DNA from 3 places in the Bradyrhizobium sp. SZCCHNR3119 genome. Region 2 is predicted to be linked to each of the others. Evidence: predicted binding sites of a transcription regulator. Region 2 holds the regulator's gene; each other region holds the start of a gene.

Region 1 (4,058 bases), 1.2 Mb from region 2:
CGTTGGCGAAGGCATCGGTCTTGACGCCGGTCAGCCGCGCACGCGCGAACGAGGCGGAGCCGTAGCTGGCAATATGGATGTTGCCGGCGCGCTGTCCTTCGATGACCGCGGCATAGTCATTGGCGATGCGCAGCGTGACTTTCACGCCGAGTTCCTTGGACAGATAGCTGACGAACGGCGCCCAGCGCTCGGTGACGCCGGAGGCGTTCTCGGCCGGAACGACTGCGAAGGTCAGTTCCGGATACTTCGCCTTCCAATCCTCGGCGGAGGCGGAAGCCGTGAACGCCAGCGCGGCAACGCCCGCCAGAACGATACGACGATTGATCATGACGTGTCCTTTTTCTTGCAGTACTTGCAGTGAGACGTCTTGAACGCCGCACAATGCGGCAGCCAAGTTCGCAAAACTCTCGGTCAAGCCACGGCGGCTTGGCCGAGGGCTGGAGCGGTCGCGGCCGCCGCAGGACGCACCGCGTCCATCACTTCGTCGGCCTCGAGATCATACAATTCGCGCGCGATCTGAGGCGTGAGTGCCGCCGGCAGATCATCGAACACGACACGGCCGGTCGCCATGCCGATCAGGCGATCGCAATAGCCGCGCGCGAGATCTAGCGAGTGCAGATTGCAGATCACCGTGATGCCGAAATGCTTGTTGATGCGCAGAAGCGCATCCATCACGATCTTTGTGTTGCGCGGATCGAGCGAGGCGATCGGCTCGTCGGCGAGAATGAGTTCGGGCTCCTGCACCATGGCGCGCGCGATGGCGACGCGTTGCTGCTGGCCACCGGAGAGTTGGTCCGCGCGCTGGGCCGCGAGGCTGGCCATGTCGAACTGTTCGAGCGCCGAGAGCGCCACGGCAACATCTTGTGCCGGCCACTGCTGCGCCAGCGAGCGCCAGAATGGGATGTGCGCCAGCCGCCCCATCAGGACATTGGTCAGCACATCGAGGCGGCCGACCAGATTGAACTGCTGGAAGATCATCGCCGACCGAGCACGCCATTGTCGCAGGTCGCGGCCGCGCAGCGCGGTGACATCGACGTCCTTGAACAGGATGCGCCCGCCGCTGACCGGGTTCAGCCGATTGATCGACCGCAGCAACGTCGATTTACCGGCGCCCGACCGGCCGATGACACCGACGAAGCTGCCCGGCGCGATGGTGAACGAAGCGTTATCGACTGCGGTTTTCGCGCCAAAACGACACGTCAAACCATCTACCACCAGCATTGGGTTCTCCGGACAGCTAGGACCGCACTCTCCGCTAGCGCCCGGATTCTACAGTTATGTGACAGCTCTGCTGCTGCACCGAACCGTCCACACGCCGGCAGCACACGTCACGCGCATGTCACCGCGATGTCATCACACTGATAGAAGACGACGCCCGCCGACGGTAAACGGAGAGTGATCGAGATGGCCGGAAAGATACTCGGGGTGGCTCCCACCATCGATTCCAGCGCCAAGGTTCAGGGCTCGACCTTGGGCGCCTATTGCGAAGTCGGCGCACGCACGATCCTGCTCGACGTCGCGATGGGCGACTACTCCTACGTAGTCAACGACTCCCAGATTACCTACACGAGCATCGGCAAGTTCTGCTCGATCGCAGCGATGACGCGGATCAATCCCGGCAATCATCCGATGCACCGCGCCACCCAGGCGCATTTCACTTATCGCGCCAGCGCTTATTTCTCCGGCGAAAACGACGAGGCCGAGTTCTTCGCTTGGCGGAAGGAGCACCACGTCAATATCGGTCACGATGTCTGGATCGGTCACGGCGCGATCGTGCTGCCCGGCCGCAACATCGGGACCGGCGCGGTGGTCGCGGCAGGGGCCATCGTCACCAAGGACGTTCCGGCCTACACTATCGTGGCCGGCAATCCGGCGCGCCCGGTCAAGCGCCGGTTTCCCGAAGATGTCGCCGAGCGGCTGATCCGGCTGGCATGGTGGGATTGGCACCACGAGGCGCTACGCGCAGCGCTGCCGGACTTCAGAAGGCTGGCGATTGACGAATTCCTGGACACATACGAGTCCGCGCTCGACGCGACCGGCCGGGTGCGGCAAAGTGTCTCTCATGACTGATCTCATCATCTCAGGTGGCCGAACGCTGCTCGGCAGCGACTTCGTCGACACCTTCCTCTCCGTTACCGAAGGTGAAATTGCCGATATCGGTGTGTCTCGTAGCGGCTCTGCGGTCGAACTCGACGCGCGGGAGCTTCTCGTCCTGCCCGGCATTGTCGATGTGCACGGCGATGCGTTCGAGCGTCAGATGGAGCCGCGCGCCGGTGTCGGCTTCCCGGTCGACGTCGCGCTGATCGACAGCGACCGCCAGGCGATTGCGAACGGCATCACCACGGTCTTCCACGCGACCACCTGGTCCTGGGAGCCGGGCCTGCGCAGCGCCGACAATGCGCGCCGCCTGCTCGAATCCATCGAGGACTTGCGACCGCGGCTTTCGGCCGACACGCGCTTCCATCTGCGTCACGAGACCTACAATCTCGGTGCCGAGGAGGAGATCGCGCAGTGGCTGGCGACGGGTCGTGTCGACCTGTTCGCCTTCAACGATCACATGAATTCGACGCTCGCCTCGCTGGAAAAGCCGCAGAAGCGCCAGCGCATGGTCGATCGGACCGGGCTTTCGGGTGAGGCATTCGATCGCCTCGTGGCGGATGTCGTCTCGCGCGCCGATGAAGTGCCGGCGTCGATTGCGCGCCTTGCCAGCATCGCGCGCGACGCCGGGGTGCGGATGCTCTCGCATGACGACGATACGCCGGCGATGCGCAAGGCATTCCGCGCACAGGGCGTGACGATCGCAGAGTTTCCGATCAACGAGGAAACGGCGCGCGAAGCGGCGGAAGGCGGTGACGCCATCGTCTACGGCGCGCCCAACGTCGTTCGCGGCGGCAGCCATACCGGCTGGACCAAAGCGAGCGACATGATCGCGAATGGCCTCTGCTCGGTACTGGCGTCCGATTATTACTATCCGGCGCCACTCCTGGCCCCCTTCCGCCTCGCCGCCGACGGCGTGCTCTCCCTGGCTCGTGCGTGGGATCTCGTCTCGGGCGGACCTGCGCGCGCTGCGGGGCTCACTGATCGCGGCAGCATTGCACCGGGTCAGCGCGCCGACATCATCATGGTCGATGATCAGGTGCCGATGCGGCCGCGGGTGGTCGCGGTCATCGCCAATGGGCAGTTGTTTTATCTGACCGAGCCAGGCCGGCTCACCGCGCCGCTCGCCCGTGCTGCAGCTGCCGAGTAAGCCGATCGAGATGGCCAAATTTCCACGTTACGCGATCTACTACGCACCGCCCGAGGCGAGCCTGCTGGATCGTTTCGGCAACTCTCTGCTCGGCTATGATGCGCGACGCGGAGTGGATACCGCGTTCGCGGACGGGATCACGGAAGCGATTGCCGACTGGCGCGAGCTGACCGAGGACGCCCGCAAATACGGCTTTCACGCCACCTTGAAGGCGCCGTTCGGGCTGGCCGATGGACGAAGCGAAGCGGACCTGGTGACGGCCTGTCGCGATTTCGTGAGCGTGCCGCGCGCGATCCCGCTCATCCGCCCCGTGGTGGATGCGATCAGCGGATTCATCGCGGTGATCCCGGGCGAGCGCTCGGACGCGCTGCAGGGGCTTGCGGCGGACTGCGTCCGCGCCTTCGATCCCTTCCGCGCGCCGACCACGCCGGAGGATCGCGCGCGCAGAAAGCCCGAGGCGCTGACGCCGCGTCAGGTCGAATATCTGGACGTTTGGGGCTATCCCTACGTCATGGAGGAATTCCGCTTCCACATGACGTTGACATGCCGGCTGGAGGCCGCGCGTCGCGAGCCGATCCTTGCGATGCTGCAGGCCCGTTTCGCCGAGATGAAGCTCGCGCAGCTCGCGATCGACCAGATCGTGTTATTTCGCCAATCCGATCCAAGAGCCCGCTTCCGCATTATCGGGTCCTGGCCGCTCACGGGATGCGCGTCGCCCGCTTAGCAGGCTCAGTGTGCTGCGCCGGCGTAGCTCGGCCGCAGCTGATCCGCATGCACGGCGAGCGGCGGCAAGATGTCGGCGCGGTCGCGT
Region 2 (4,058 bases):
CTATTGGAAGCAGCTGGCCTGGACCGGGGCCCTTTTGATTACCTTGACCGTACTTGCCCTGAACATCGGGGCCCGCATTCTGGGCGCCGAGAGGAGCGCAAAATGACCGACATGTCTGTTTCCGTCTCAAGTCCGGCGGGCGTCATTCCGAACAAATCCTTGCCGGACGCCCCGGCGAAGGTGACGGTCCGGAACCTGAACTTTTATTACGGCGATCACCATGCGCTGAAGAACATCAACCTGTCGCTCGGAACCAACCGGGTGACGGCCTTCATCGGACCGTCCGGCTGCGGCAAGTCCACGCTGCTGCGCATCTTCAACCGGATGTATGATCTGTATCCGGGCCAGCGCGCCGAAGGCCAGCTGATGCTGGACAACACCAACATCCTCGACCCCAAGCTCGACCTGAACCTCTTGCGTGCGCGCGTCGGCATGGTGTTCCAGAAGCCGACGCCGTTCCCGATGACGATCTACGAGAACATCGCCTTCGGCATCCGCCTGTATGAGAAGATCTCCAAATCCGAGATGGATGACCGGGTCGAGAAGGCGTTGCGCGGCGGCGCGCTGTGGAACGAGGTCAAGGACAAGCTCAACGCCTCGGGCCTGAGCCTTTCCGGCGGCCAGCAACAGCGTCTCTGTATTGCCCGCACCGTTGCGGTGCGTCCCGAGGTGATCCTGTTCGACGAGCCGTGCTCGGCGCTCGATCCGATCTCGACCGCCAAGGTCGAGGAGTTGATCCAGGAGCTGTCGGACAACTACACGATCGCGATCGTGACCCACAACATGCAGCAGGCGGCCCGCGTCTCCGACAAGACCGCCTTCATGTATCTCGGCGAGCTGATCGAGTTCGACGATACCAGCAAGATCTTCACCTCGCCGAGCGATCGGCGGACCCAGGACTACATCACCGGCCGCTTCGGCTGATGCCGGAAACGGACCCCTTGCATCGGTCGGCAAGGGGCAGTTGGCTGAGGCAGCGAGACCCGAATTGACGCGCCGGACTACGACGGCATTGCCGAGGAGACAGACATGGCCAGTGAACATACCGTCAAGGCGTTTGACAGTGACCTGCAGGAGCTGACGCGGCTGGTCGCGGAGATGGGCGGCTTGGCCGAGCGGCTGATCGTGGATTCCGTCGACGCGCTGGTGCGGCGCGACGTCGCGCTCGGCGAGCGGGTGATCCAGACGGACGCCGAGATCGACAGTCTGCAGCGGCTGATCGAGGAGCGCGCGGTGCTCACCATCGCCCGCCGGCAGCCGATGGCGGTGGACCTGCGCGAGATCGTCGGCGCGATGCGGGTTGCGACCGACCTCGAGCGGATCGGCGACCTCGCCAAGAACATCGGCAAGCGCGTCGCCGCGCTGGAGAGCGATTTCCATCCCTTGAAGCTGATCCGCGGTTTGGAGCACATGACCGACCTGGTGCAGTCGCAGGTCAAGTCGGTGCTCGACGCCTATGCCGCCCACGATCTGCCGGCGGCGATGACGGTGTGGAAGGGCGACGAGGAGGTCGACGCCATCTGCACCTCGCTGTTCCGCGAGCTGCTCACCTACATGATGGAAGATCCCCGCAACATCTCGTTCTGCATTCACCTGATGTTCTGCGCCAAGAACATCGAACGGATCGGCGATCATGCGACCAACATCGCGGAAACCGTGTTCTACATGATCGAAGGCCAGCCGATGATCGACAAGCGTCCGAAGGGCGACATGACGTCCTTCGCGGCCACCGCCCCCGGAAACTGAGAGAGAAGCTGAGCGATGAGTGCGCGCATTCTGGTTGTGGAAGACGAGGAAGCGCTGACGACGCTGCTGCGCTACAATCTCGAGACCGAAGGTTACGAGGTCGAGACGGTTGCGCGCGGCGACGACGCCGACACGCGACTGAAGGAACGGGTGCCCGATCTCGTGGTGCTGGACTGGATGCTGCCGGGCCTGTCCGGCATCGAGCTGTGCCGGCGCCTGCGCGCCCGGCCCGAGACCAAGCAGCTGCCGATCATCATGCTGACGGCGCGCGGCGAGGAGAGCGAGCGGGTCCGCGGGCTCGCCACCGGGGCGGACGATTACATCGTCAAGCCGTTCTCGGTGCCCGAGCTGTTGGCCCGCGTGAAGGGTCTGCTCCGCCGCGCGAGCCCCGAGCGGCTCGCCACCGTGCTCGCCTATGGCGACATCGAGCTCGATCGCGAGAAGCGCCGCGTCGCCCGCTCCGGCCGGCCGATCGATCTCGGGCCGACCGAATATCGGCTGCTTGAGTTCTTCCTGGAACATCCGGGCCGCGTGTTCAGCCGCGAGCAGCTGCTCGACAGCGTCTGGGGCCGCGACATCTACATCGACGAGCGTACGGTGGACGTGCACATCGGACGCTTGCGCAAGCTGCTCAATCCGGGACGCGAACAGGATCCGATCCGCACCGTGCGTGGCGCGGGCTATGCGCTCGACGACCGCTTTGCGAAGGCGGAATCGTGAGCTGAGGGCGATCGCGCGGCGACAAACAGCGCCCGATCAAAGGCGGAGCTTCGGCTCCGCCTTTTTTGTCATGACAAGCGCGCTTGCAACGTGCGCCGCCGTCATCCCGGCGAACGCCGGTACCCATAACCGCAAATGCTGATGATAGAGCTGCAGCTGTAGCTAACATCCATCATAACCACGCCCGCCGGTGGTTATGGGTCCCCGCGTTCGCGGGGACGACAGCTGATGGCTGAGCTAACAGCGCGTCCAAGATGCGCAACAGATCAGCGTGCCGGGCTCTTGCCGGGGTGACGACGGCGATCGGCCGCGGGCTGATAGGCGATGCGCGAATGCTGCGCGCAATAGGGCAGGCCGTTCAGCGCCTTGCCGCCGCAGAAGAAGAAGTCCGCGCTGGCGGGATCGCCGACCGGCCAGTGGCAGGTGCCTTCGCGGAGCTCGAGCAGCGACAGCCGCTGGTTCATCGGCACCACATTGTCGAAGGTGATCGGATCGGGCTCCGTCTCGACCTCGAACACCTGGGCGAGCGCGGTATTGCCGCGCGCCACCGGGCGGGCCACCCGCATCATCGGCTGAGCGGGGCGCGCCTTGCGCTGACGCGGAGCGGCGGCGGCAGGGCTCTTGGCGCGACCGGAGAGGCCGAGCCTGTGGACCTTGCCGATCACGGCGTTGCGCGTCACATTTCCGAGCTCCGCTGCGATCTGGCTGGCCGACAGTCCGGCCTCCCAGAGCTTTTTCAACTGCTCGACGCGATCGTCCGACCAGGTCAATACCGTCATCGCACCTTTCCCTTCGCGTTTCGCTGGCCAGTTTCGGGACAGCGCTGCGGTGCCAAACTCACGAAAATCCCTGCTCGCAGAATCCCTTAGCCCTCGCCGGGCGCGAGATGCGCGCCCGGACGTGTACGCCGAACCACCGAACTCTTAAGGATCAGACCTGCTGCACGAGATGTCGTACTCGATGCGAAAAACGCTACAATATGCCGTGACTCCCGCGCAAGAGTCGGGGGCCACCGTCCACACCTTCCGTCGATGTGGACCGGGAACGCTTAGCACTGTCATCGACCGGAAACCCCACCTGTTCCGCGCTGAGGCGGCTGGCTCACGCGTGTTGACAGCGAACGTCCTGCGCATACAATAGTTGTCCGTGCCGCCTTGAAAAGGCGGCACATTTTGTTTTCCAGGGCCGGGTCCCGGGTGCGCGATGGCGCTGCTTTGCGCCTCCTCGTGCGCGTCTTGACCGGCCCGTCAGCTCAAGTGATCAGCCATGACGGACGTCGCGTCGCATCTGCTCCCCGTATTTGCCCGGATCGATCTCGCCTTCGAGCGCGGCGAGGGCGCCTGGCTGATCGCGACCAATGGCGAGCGCTATCTCGACTTCACCTCCGGCGTCGCCGTGAATGCGCTGGGTCACGCGCATCCGCATTTGGTGAAGGCGCTGCAGGAGCAGGCGACCAAGCTCTGGCACATGTCGAACCTGTTCAAGAGCCCGGACGGCGAGCGGCTTGCGGCGCGGCTGTGCGAGCAGAGCTTCGCCGACTACGTGTTCTTCGCCAATTCCGGCGCCGAAGCGATGGAATGCGCGATCAAGAT
Region 3 (4,058 bases), 700 kb from region 2:
GGATCGGCTCGCAGATCTTCATCGCGCCCGCGGTCGCCTGGCTTGCGACGGCGTTCGGACTGCGGCGGGTGCTCGGCATTCCGAGCCTGATCTATGCGCTGACCTCGCTCGTGATTCCATTCGTGCACCACTATCCGACGCTGATTGCGCTGAGCATCGTGCACGGCATGCTGCTCGGCACCTTCGTGCCGGCGACCTTGATGATCATCTTCCGCAACCTGCCGATCCGCTGGTGGCTGCCGGCGATCTCGCTCTATTCCATCCGCGTCGGCTTCGCGCTGGATTCGTCGACCTCGCTGGTCGGCTTCTATGTCGAGCATCTCGGCTGGCAATGGCTGTACTGGCAGGGCGTCGTGCTCGCACCGCTGATGGGACTGATGGTCTATCTCGGCACGCCGGCCGAGCCGGTCAATCGCGAGCTGTTGAAGGACGCCGACTGGGGCGGCATGCTGTTGCTCGGCACTTCGGTCGCGATGATCTATGCCGGCCTCGACCAGGGCAACCGGCTCGATTGGCTGCAATCCGGCACGGTGATGGCGCTGCTGCTCGGCGGCGCCGCGCTCCTGGCCATTTTCCTCATCAACGAGGCGCTGGTCCGCCAGCCCTGGGCGCACGTGAACGTGCTGTTCTCGCGCAATATCGGGCTCTCTCTGACGGTCATCCTGCTCTACACCTTGACCAGCCTCTCCAACTCCTCGCTGGTGCCGAACTTCCTCGGCACCATCACCCAGTTGCGGCCCGAGCAGAGCGGCATGCTGCTGCTGATCTACGGCGCACTGCCGATGGTCGTGCTCGTGCCGGTCTCGATCTGGCTGCTGCGGCATCTCGATCCCCGCATCGTCGTCGTCATCGGTTTTGCGGCCTTCGCCAGCGCGAACCTGCTCGGCACCCAGGTGACGCATGATTGGGCGCGCGAGGACTTCGTCCCGATCGTGCTGCTGCAGTCGATCGGCCAGGCCTTCACGCTGCTGCCGATCATCATCGTGGCGCTGGCCAATTCCGATCCCTCGCGCGCGACGGCGTTCGCGGCCTATATCCAGATCATGCGGCTCGGCGGCGCCGAGATCGGCGTCGCCTTGATGGGCACCTGGCTGCGCGTGCGCGAGCAGGTGCACTCCGCCTATCTCGGGCTCAATATCCAAAGCGGGGATGCCGACGTGGTGCGGGTGCTGCAGCGGCTCATCAGCTATTTTTCCAGCCACGGCGCCGGAGAGGCGCAGGGCCGCGCGATCGGCACCCTCGCGGGCCAGGTGCAGCGCGAAGCCAACGTGCTCGCTTATATCGACGGCTTCTGGCTGTGCTTCTGGCTTGCGATCACCGCGCTCGGCTTCATCGCCCTGATCACGCGCGCCCCACAGGGGCCGTTCTCACCGACACCGTTCAAGCTGATAGGCAGGCCGACGCGGCAGCTCGACGTCCCGCGGTCCTGAGCCGACGCTCTTACATATGATGGCCTTGTGTTGCAGACCTGCGACACCGGGACCCGGAGGCATCCAACATTTCCGCCGCGCCGAGGATTGGATGATCGACATCATCCAAGCGTCCCCTCCCCTCATGCAGCTTTCACATAGGTGGAATCAGCAATCGCGACTACGCTGTCGCAGGACCTTCACCCGAGTTTTTTACGGTTGGCGCCGTTTGCAGGGGTGGTGACGGCAATAACGAAGGGGAAAACCATGAGGATACGGACGGCAACGATGGTCGCCGTGGCGGGGCTGCTGGCGGCCTCGTCGGCGCGTGCGGCCGAGGGCACAGATGCCGAGATCGCGCTGTTGAAGCAGCAGCTCAAGATGCTCGAGCAGAAGCTCGACAGGTTGCAGAAGCAGACGACGGCCAATACGCAGGCCGCGGCGACAGCCAACGCCAAGGCGGACACGGCGAAGGCCGACGTCAAATCCGCGGTCGCCAACGCCAATGCGGCGATCCCGACCAAGGGACCGGTGGTGGCGACGGGCGTGGTCGTGACGATGCCGAACAACCGGCCGACGATCTGCACCGCCGACGAGCAGAACTGCATCGCGCTGACGAGCCGCCTGCATTGGGACGTCGGCGGCTATGATTATCGTCCGAACAGCGCAGCGACGTCGCCACAGAAACTGGACAGCGGCGAGAATGTCCGTCGCGCGCGCATCGGTGTATTGGGCAAATTTCTCGGTGATTGGAACTACGCACTCATTTACGACTTCGGCGGCTCCTCCGACGGCTTCGGCGGCACGGCGCCCGGCTCCCTTCCCGGCGGCGGCACCTCCGGCATCGAGAACGCCTATCTGAGCTACACCGGCCTCAAGCCGTTCGGCGGCAAGATGGCCATCGAAGGCGGCATCATGGACCTGCCGTGGACGCTCGACGAAGCCACCAGCTCGAACGACATCCTGTTCATGGAGCGCGCCTCGGCAGGCGTCGTCGCCACCAACATCGCTGCTGGCGACTTCCGGTCAGCCATCGGCACGCGCTGGTGGAACGACACGTTCTGGGCTGGCGGCTACGTCACCGGACCGACGACCGGTGCGATCCACTCCGCCTCCAGCGTCACGCCCGCTGGCACCAGCGAGCAATATGGCGCGGTGGCGCGCGTTGCCGGCCAGGTCGTCAGCGGCCCGGATTATTCATTCCACCTTGGCGCCGACGCGGAATGGCTGATCCAGCCGCCGCGCAACCTCGTCACGCAGGCGCAGACGCTGACCCTGAGCGACCGTCCCGAGCTGCGCATCGATCCGACCTCGCTGGTCTCGACCGGCGCCATCGCCAACGTCTCCGGTGCCCAAGTCTACGGCGTCGAGGCCGCGGGCAATTACGGACCACTGTTCTTCCAGGGCGAATACTACTGGTTCAACATCGATCGCACGGCCAACACCGGCTTGCCGCCGTTCGGCGCATCCAGCCTGAAATTCCAGGGCGGCTACGCCGAAGCGAGCTACGTGCTGACCGGCGAAAGCCACAAGTACAATCCGGCCTCGGCCTCCTATGGCGGCATCGCGCCGGCGCATCCGTTCTCGCTGCAGGGCGGCAGTTGGGGAGCCTGGGAGGTCGCCGGTCGCTTCAGCACGATCGACCTGAACGATCAGCTCGCGACTGCCGCTGGCATCGCCGGCGGACGGCAGAACATCTACACGGCGGGCCTGAACTGGTACGTCAGCAGCAACATCCGCTTCATGTTCAATTACCTGCATGGCGACATCTCCAAACAGGCCAGCTCGACCAGCACCGTCAATGCAGGTTCGAGGTTCGATGCCTTCGCGATGCGCACGCAGGTCGCGTTCTGATCCGATCGTGCTCTGACCTGACGGCTTAAGGACTAGGGCCCGGCGCTTGCGCCGGGCTTTAACGTTTCGGAGCTGAGATCGCCTCGCCAGGCGAACGCTTCGGCTGGATATTGTATGCCGCTGCGGCAGAGCGCGAGATCTAGCCGTGAACAGACGACGCACCTGACGGCGCCAGCGATTCGGACATGCTTCGTTCCAGGCGCGTTCCAGAAGTTAAGAGGCGCGCTGAGGGCGTTTCGTTTTGAAGCATCTGGCGTACGCGACCGCTCATGCCCTCGCCAGCGCGAGCAGGCCCGGCGTCCGCCGCCGGGCCTTAACTTTTCGAGCTTGTACCGAATGCTCGCGTCGTCCTCGTTCGGCGGGACTATGGCGTGCGAGGCACGCCAGCACCGATATCTAGCGGTGAACAACTAACGTACTCGGCTTCATCAGCGATTCGGACATGCTTCGTTCCGACCGCGTTCCGAAAGTTAAGAAGGACACCGCTGGCGTCGCATTCTGGCACAGCGCCGCTGCGCCTCACGCCTTCGGCAATTCGTCCAGCGGCCATTTCGGGCGCTTGATCGTCTTGTACGGCAAGGTCGTGAGATCGCGCGCCACCACGCCCGGCGCGTCCACCGTGATCACGGCGGTTGCGATCGGTGCATAGGCGGCACGGAAATGCTGCGCCGACTTGACCACCACGAGCTTATGCGTCGCCGGATCGCAGCCGAGCTGGGTGAAGAGATCGGTCCCGAAGGCCTGGCAGCGGAAGGTGGTGATCACGACCTCGACGCCGCCACAAGCGATCAGGGC

The links. The regulator PhoB, encoded in region 2, activates phosphate uptake and scavenging genes when phosphate is short. The targets are predictions, from matches to a motif close to TGTCATNNANCTGTCAT.
Region 1: the regulator PhoB is predicted to act here: its motif matches at 1,269-1,285, upstream of phnC (phosphonate ABC transporter ATP-binding protein).
Region 3: the regulator PhoB is predicted to act here: its motif matches at 1,551-1,567, upstream of QX034_RS06665 (OprO/OprP family phosphate-selective porin).

The regions. Positions count from the first base shown of each region.
Region 1 is NZ_JAUEUV010000001.1:913,572-917,629, forward strand. Features, by position in the region: gene phnD (phosphonate ABC transporter substrate-binding protein) at 1-328, opposite strand, end outside; gene phnC (phosphonate ABC transporter ATP-binding protein) at 412-1,221, opposite strand; gene QX034_RS04295 (chloramphenicol acetyltransferase) at 1,405-2,070, shown strand; gene QX034_RS04300 (alpha-D-ribose 1-methylphosphonate 5-triphosphate diphosphatase) at 2,063-3,247, shown strand; gene QX034_RS04305 (DUF1045 domain-containing protein) at 3,258-3,971, shown strand; gene QX034_RS04310 (mechanosensitive ion channel family protein) at 3,977-4,058, opposite strand, start outside.
Region 2 is NZ_JAUEUV010000001.1:2,077,494-2,081,551, reverse strand. Features, by position in the region: gene pstA (phosphate ABC transporter permease PstA) at 1-106, shown strand, start outside; gene pstB (phosphate ABC transporter ATP-binding protein PstB) at 103-924, shown strand; gene phoU (phosphate signaling complex protein PhoU) at 1,030-1,746, shown strand; gene phoB (phosphate regulon transcriptional regulator PhoB) at 1,762-2,466, shown strand; gene QX034_RS09840 (GcrA family cell cycle regulator) at 2,733-3,245, opposite strand; gene QX034_RS09835 (aspartate aminotransferase family protein) at 3,733-4,058, shown strand, end outside.
Region 3 is NZ_JAUEUV010000001.1:1,377,205-1,381,262, forward strand. Features, by position in the region: gene QX034_RS06660 (MFS transporter) at 1-1,430, shown strand, start outside; gene QX034_RS06665 (OprO/OprP family phosphate-selective porin) at 1,677-3,263, shown strand; gene QX034_RS06670 (M81 family metallopeptidase) at 3,783-4,058, opposite strand, start outside.